One region of the Paraburkholderia sp. FW306-02-B genome, then DNA from elsewhere that is predicted to be linked to it. Evidence: predicted binding sites of a transcription regulator. Region 1 holds the regulator's gene; each other region holds the start of a gene.
The links. Region 1 encodes sigma-54, which starts transcription at its own class of promoters, with help from an activator protein. Its sites were predicted from a motif close to TGGCANGNAANCTGCTTT; they were not measured.
Positions count from the first base shown of each region.

Region 1 (2,200 bases):
TCAACCTTTTGCCGCTTTTCCTTTTCCTTGTGGTTGTCGACCGAGAGGACCACACTGCCGTCGATGACCTGATCAAAATGTCTTAGCACCCTATCCAGTTTGGTGATCACGTATTCGCGCAACGCAGGCGTTACTTCGAGGTGGTGTCCACTGATCTGCAGATTCATAGTGCTTCTCCAAGCTAGATGCCGCTTGTTCCGCACAATGACGTAGGTCCGGTCGATCGTCGGCTTGCCTGAGTCGCCCCCCGGTGACTGACTTCTGGCAGGTCGCATCGGCCGGCCTGTCCGCCAACTGCGGAGCGGCCGGTAAATGCCCGCCGCGGGAGGCGACGGGCTACAGAGACTTGCGCAGGTTGACTGCCGGAATCTTGAGCGCTTCGCGGTACTTCGCAACGGTACGCCGTGCGACCACGAAGCCCTGTTCCGCCAGCAGTTCGGCTATGCGGCTGTCTGAAAGAGGAGATTTCGGGTTTTCCGCTCCTATCAGTTGCTTGATGAGCGCGCGAATCGCCGTGGAGGAGGCCGCGCCGCCCGTGTCGGTTGAGACGTGTGACCCGAAGAAGTACTTAAATTCAAGCGTCCCGAATGGGGTCAGCATGTATTTACCGGTTGTCACACGCGAGACAGTCGACTCGTGTAGGCCCAGCGTATCAGCAATTTCCCGCAAAACCAAGGGGCGCATGGCAATTTCGCCGTGCACAAAAAAGCTCTTTTGACGTTCGACAATAGCTTGCGCGACCCTCAGGATCGTCTCGAACCGCTGCTGGATATTCTTGATCAGCCAGCGCGCTTCCTGCAGTTGCTGGCGCAACGATCCGCTGCCCGGATCGCCCCGGTTATTGCGCAGAATATTCGCGTAAAGATGGTTGATCCGCAGCTTCGGCACGACTTCCGGGTTCAGTTCCGCCTGCCAGCCCTGTGCCGTTTTGCGCACCATGATGTCCGGCACGACATAGTCCGCTTCCGCCTTGCCGTAGGCCGCGCCGGGAAACGGCTCGAGCGAGCGTATCAACAGATGCGCATCGCGCAGGTCGTCGTCGCTGGCCTTCAGATGTTTGCGCAGGCGCGTGAAATCGCGCGCCGCGAGCAGTTCCAGATGATGGGCAACGATGTCGAGCGCGAGCGTGCGGGTAGGCGAGCCGTCGAGCCTCAGCAGCTGTAGCTTGAGACATTCGGACGCGGAGCGCGCGCCGACACCCGCCGGGTCGAAACTATGCAGCAGCGCGAGTGCGGCGTTCAACTCGTCGAGGTCGACTTCGAGCTCTTCGGGCATGTCGGCCAGCACTTCGTCCAGCGTGGCGGTGAGGTAGCCGTCGTCGTCAAGCGATTCGATCAGGAAGGTGATCAGCGCGCGGTCGCGCTGGCCCGCCTGGGTAACGCGCAATTGCGCCATCAGGTGATCGCGCAGCGAGGTGCTCGATTCGTGGATTTGCAGCGGCGGCAGATCGTCGTCGTCCGACGCGTTGCCGGAGCGGCCGTAGTCGTCGAGATTCCATTGCGACGCGTCGCCGTTACCCTCTCCCGCGAGGCCGTTATATTCGTCGACGCCCTGCGGCTCGCCGTTCTCGGCGCGCTCGCTGCTGCTGGTGGACGAGGACGACGTATTGCCCCCCATCTGGTCGGGCGGCGCCGAGGAGTTGGGCGCCTGGGCGATCAGCGAGCCGTCGGCCGCCACGCGCAGGGGACTCGCGATCCAGTCGTCCTCGTTCTCGAGGAGCGGATTCTGCGAGATCGCCATTGCGACTTCCTGCTGCAGTTCGAGCGTAGACAGCTGAAGCAGCCGGATGGACTGCTGCAGTTGCGGGGTCAGCGCAAGATGCTGCGATAGGCGGAGTTGGAGGCTGGCTTTCATGGCAAGTTGAGATTCATTGTAGAGAGTTTGCCACGACCGCGATACCTTGCGACATTCGCAATAACGCGTGCGCCGGTTTTCGGCAGCGCCGGGCGCGGGACGGCCCAGGTCAAAAGTGCGGATGTGCGGCTGCCGCAAAGGGGCCGGCGGATGATGCGCGTTCGCTCCGCCGGCAATCCTTTGTGTACTTACATGCGGAAGTGTTCGCCCAGATAGACACGCCGCACGCTTTCATTTTCGATGATGTCGCTTGGCGCACCGGCAGCCAGCACGCTGCCGTCGCTGATGATGTATGCGTGATCGCAGATGCCGAGCGTTTCGCGCACGTTGTGGTCGGTGATGAGCA
Region 1 is NZ_JBYSXZ010000001.1:480,785-482,984, forward strand. Features, by position in the region: gene hpf (ribosome hibernation-promoting factor, HPF/YfiA family) at 1-167, opposite strand, end outside; gene AC3WOG_RS02165 (RNA polymerase factor sigma-54) at 337-1,854, opposite strand; gene lptB (LPS export ABC transporter ATP-binding protein) at 2,043-2,200, opposite strand, start outside.

Region 2 (2,200 bases), 2.6 Mb from region 1:
TAAAGAGCCAGACCGCGAGCGCGACAAACAGCAAGGAGCCGAACACCGCGGCGACCACCAGTATCTGCTGCCGTTCGCGCGCGGCGTCGGCGGCATTCGAGCGCTCCGTGTCGAGGCGCCGCTCTTCGGTCTGGAACGCCACAACCTGCTGGCGGAAACGATCGAGCACGTCGGCCGCCGCGAGATCGCGGAACCGCTCGACGACATCGCGCCGCCGCCCCGAACGCAGCATGTCCTGCATGCGATCCGACCACTGGCGATACGCCTGTACAGCCTGGCGCAGCTGAACCACGCGCTCGACTTGCGCCGGGTTGTCGGCAACCAGTTCGGCCAGTTGATCGATGCGCCGGTCGACGTCCATCCACAGCGTGACAGGTGTGGCGAAGCGGATATCGCCGACGAGCACCGCACCACGCAGACGCACCGATTCGTCGAGCACCGGTTCGAGAATCGCGGTGGTCTGGCGCAGCACTTCTTCGCTATGGACGGCCCATTGCTCCGCTTGCGTCGCATCCGCCTGCGCCTTGACCAGTCCGGACAGGAGCGCCAGTTCGAAGAGGGCCGGAATCGCGATCAGCAGCAAGCCTTTGGTGGTCAGTCTCATGCGTGCGCATTGGAGTTCGGTGGCCCGGCAGCTGATGCGCGGGGACGGCACATTATGTCGGCGTTTTAACGCGAAGACAAAGGCAGAGCGCGGCGTGACGGCGGTTCTTCAAGTAATGGTGGAGACCGTGCTCCGAAAATGAGCATTCTCGCCTTCAGGAATTTGAATTAAAACGTAAATCAAATCGAATAAATTGCCCAAACTTGGATCATTCTGACCACCACGATACCGATATGCACTTTTATTGTGCTTAATTTGTGATTAAAGGCGCTTACCGTGCAGCCGGCAGCACAGTGTAGCAGCCACAACAAAGCGCATTCCGGTGCAGTTTTGCACCGAATCGACGCTTCAGGCACAAGTTTGGCCCGCTTCTTGCATTCACTGCCCGCTTTTTTGGCATAAACGGGACACATCGATGGAAAGTTTGAAAACCGGCACCGATACCCTCTTCCTGTTGTTGGGCGCCGCAATGGTGCTCGCCATGCATGCGGGCTTCGCGTTTCTCGAACTCGGTACGGTACGCAAAAAGAACCAGGTCAACGCGCTGGTCAAGATTCTGGTGGACTTCTCGGTCTCGACGATCGCGTATTTCTTCATCGGCTACACCATCGCCTACGGCGTGCAGTTTTTCGGCGGCGCCGAGTCGCTGGCCGCGCACAACGGCTATGCGCTGGTGCGCTTCTTTTTCCTGCTGACCTTCGCCGCGGCGATTCCGGCGATCGTTTCGGGCGGCATCGCCGAGCGCTCGAAATTCAACCCACAACTATTCGCGACCTTCGTGCTGGTCGGCTTCATCTACCCGTTCTTCGAAGGGATCGCGTGGAACGGCCGCTTCGGCATCCAGACGTGGCTTACCCAATTGTTCGGCGTGCCGTTTCACGACTTCGCGGGCTCCGTGGTGGTGCATGCGTTCGGCGGCTGGGTCGCGTTGCCGGCCGTGCTGCTGCTCGGCGCGCGCCACGGCCGCTATCACCGCGACGGCGGCATCGCCGCGCATCCGCCGTCGAATATCCCGTTCCTGGCGCTGGGCGCATGGGTGCTGGCGGTCGGCTGGTTCGGTTTCAACGTGATGAGCGCGCAGACCATCGACAAGATCAGCGGTCTGGTCGCGGTCAATTCGCTGATGGCGATGGTCGGCGGCACGCTGACGGCGTGGCTCGCGGGCCGCAACGACCCCGGCTTCACGTACAACGGGCCGCTCGCCGGGCTGGTCGCGGTATGCGCCGGCTCCGATGTGATGCATCCGCTCGGCGCGCTGGTGACCGGCGGCATCGCCGGCGTGCTGTTCGTCTACATGTTCACCTGCGTGCAGAACCGCTGGCGCGTCGACGACGTGCTCGGCGTGTGGCCGCTGCACGGCCTGTGCGGCGCGTGGGGCGGGCTGGCGGCGGGCATCTTCGGCTTGCACGCGCTCGGCGGGCTGGGCGGCGTGTCGTTCGGCGCGCAACTGATCGGCACGCTGGGCGGCATCGCGGTCGCGTCGCTCGGCGGCACGCTCGTGTACGGCGCGATTCGCCTGACGGTGGGCCTGCGGCTCGACCAGGAAGACGAATACAACGGCGCGGATCTGTCGATCCACAAGATTTCGGCGACCCC
Region 2 is NZ_JBYSXZ010000001.1:3,033,358-3,035,557, forward strand. Features, by position in the region: gene AC3WOG_RS13475 (sensor histidine kinase) at 1-604, opposite strand, end outside; gene AC3WOG_RS13480 (ammonium transporter) at 1,020-2,200, shown strand, end outside.
Region 2: the regulator sigma-54 is predicted to act here: its motif matches at 966-983, upstream of AC3WOG_RS13480 (ammonium transporter).

Region 3 (2,200 bases), 1.0 Mb from region 1:
CGTCAAAAGCGATTCTGACGGACGCGCATCTTCTCTTTAGGCGCCAATCCACGGCAAGCCGCGAAAACACCAGCCCGACACCGTCTTCCGATGCCCTTGGCCGTCCTTGTCGCCTTCGAAGCCTTCCAGCAGGTCGTACGCCTTCGTGAAGCCAACTTGGGTGGCGGCGATCGCGGCGAGCTTGGAGCGCGCGGCGCTGCGGCACAGAAACAGCACCGGCGTATCGGGCGAGGCCGCCTGGCTCAGTTGATCGAGGAATTCCCGGTTCGGCACGGCGCCCGGGTAGCGCGTCCATTCGATATGCACGTATTGACCGTCGCCAATCACCGGCCGGCCAACCCAATCGAGTTCGGCGCGGGTGCGCACGTCGACGAGACGCGTGCGCGGATCGAGTTGCAGCAGTTCGAACGCCTCCGCGGGCGACACCGCGCCCGCGTAGGGCAGCTGGCTCTCGGTGCGGCGTTTTTCCGCCTGGGCGTACAACTGTTCGAGCGTGCTCATGAGCGCAAATCTCCTTCCGTCCAAATGACCATTCTAGCGCGCGGCGTGCGGCGCGGATGCCGCCCACAGTCAGAGTCAGGGATGCGCACACGGCTGCCCATGAAATGCCCCTGACTGGTGCAAATCATTGAAAATGCACCAAAATAAAGACTAACTCGGCCTTCGCATTTGCGGTGGCACTTATTTGGTGCATTGTTCCGTTCAAAGATATCGGGGCTGCATGTCATTCGGTGCGTGCATTCCCCGCAAACGCGCGCACAATATGGTTCTGCGCCTGCTTGGCGCATACATGGCACAGAAGCTGCTTTATTGGTCCCGATCGATTTGTCCCAGCAAATCTTTATGTCCGCCTTCAACGATCCGGGGTGGACGCGCCGGGACGGGTCAGCTAGATTGGGCGGCGGCTGAACCCGCCGAATTCGTTAATCAGGAGATAGGTTATGAGTAAATCCGTGGCCGACGTCGTTCAACTCGTCAAAGACGAAGACGTCAAGTTTGTCGACTTCCGTTTCACCGACACGCGCGGCAAGGAGCAACACGTTTCGGTGCCGGTGTCGGCATTCGATGAAGACAAGTTCGAAAGCGGCCATGCGTTTGACGGTTCGTCGATTGCCGGCTGGAAGGGCATCGAGGCATCGGATATGTTGCTGATCCCGGACGCGAACACGGCCTTCATCGACCCGTTCTACGAAGAGTCGACCCTCGTCCTGACCTGCGACGTCGTCGAACCGGCTGACGGCAAGGGCTATGAACGCGACCCGCGTTCGCTGGCAAAGCGCGCTGAAGCGTATCTGAAGAGCACCGGCCTCGGCGACACGGCCTACTTCGGTCCGGAACCGGAATTCTTCATTTTCGACTCGGTCCAGTGGAACACGGATCAGTCGGGCTGCTTCATCAAGATCGGTTCGGAAGAAGCACCGTGGTCGTCGGCGAAGGAATTCGAAGGCGGCAACACCGGCCACCGTCCGGGCACGAAGGGCGGCTACTTCCCGGTCGCTCCGGTCGACACGTTCCAGGACATCCGTTCGGAAATGTGTCTGTTGCTCGAACAGATCGGCATCCCGGTCGAAGTGCACCACCACGAAGTCGCGGGCCAGGGCCAGAACGAAATCGGCACGAAGTTCTCGACGCTGGTGCAACGCGCCGACTGGCTGCAGCAACTGAAGTACATCGTCCACAACGTCGCGCACACGTACGGCAAGACGGCAACGTTCATGCCGAAGCCGGTGGTCGGCGATAACGGTTCGGGCATGCACGTTCACCAGTCGATCTGGAAGGACGGCCAGAACCTGTTCGCAGGCAACGGTTACGCAGGTCTGTCGGAATTCGCGCTGTTCTACATCGGCGGCATCATCAAGCATGCTCGCGCGCTGAACGCGATCACGAACCCGTCGACGAACTCGTACAAGCGCCTCGTGCCGCACTTCGAAGCACCGGTGAAGCTGGCTTACTCGGCACGCAACCGTTCGGCATCGATCCGCATTCCGCACGTGTCGAACCCGAAGGGCCGTCGTATCGAAACGCGTTTCCCGGATCCGATGGCGAATCCGTACCTGTGCTTCTCCGCGCTGATGATGGCGGGTCTGGACGGCGTGCAGAACAAGATTCACCCGGGCGAAGCTGCCGACAAGAACCTGTACGACCTGCCGCCGGAAGAGGATGCAAAGATCCCGACCGTGTGTGCAGGCCTCGACCAGGC
Region 3 is NZ_JBYSXZ010000001.1:1,528,637-1,530,836, forward strand. Features, by position in the region: gene AC3WOG_RS06720 (rhodanese-like domain-containing protein) at 37-501, opposite strand; gene glnA (type I glutamate--ammonia ligase) at 942-2,200, shown strand, end outside.
Region 3: the regulator sigma-54 is predicted to act here: its motif matches at 792-809, upstream of glnA (type I glutamate--ammonia ligase).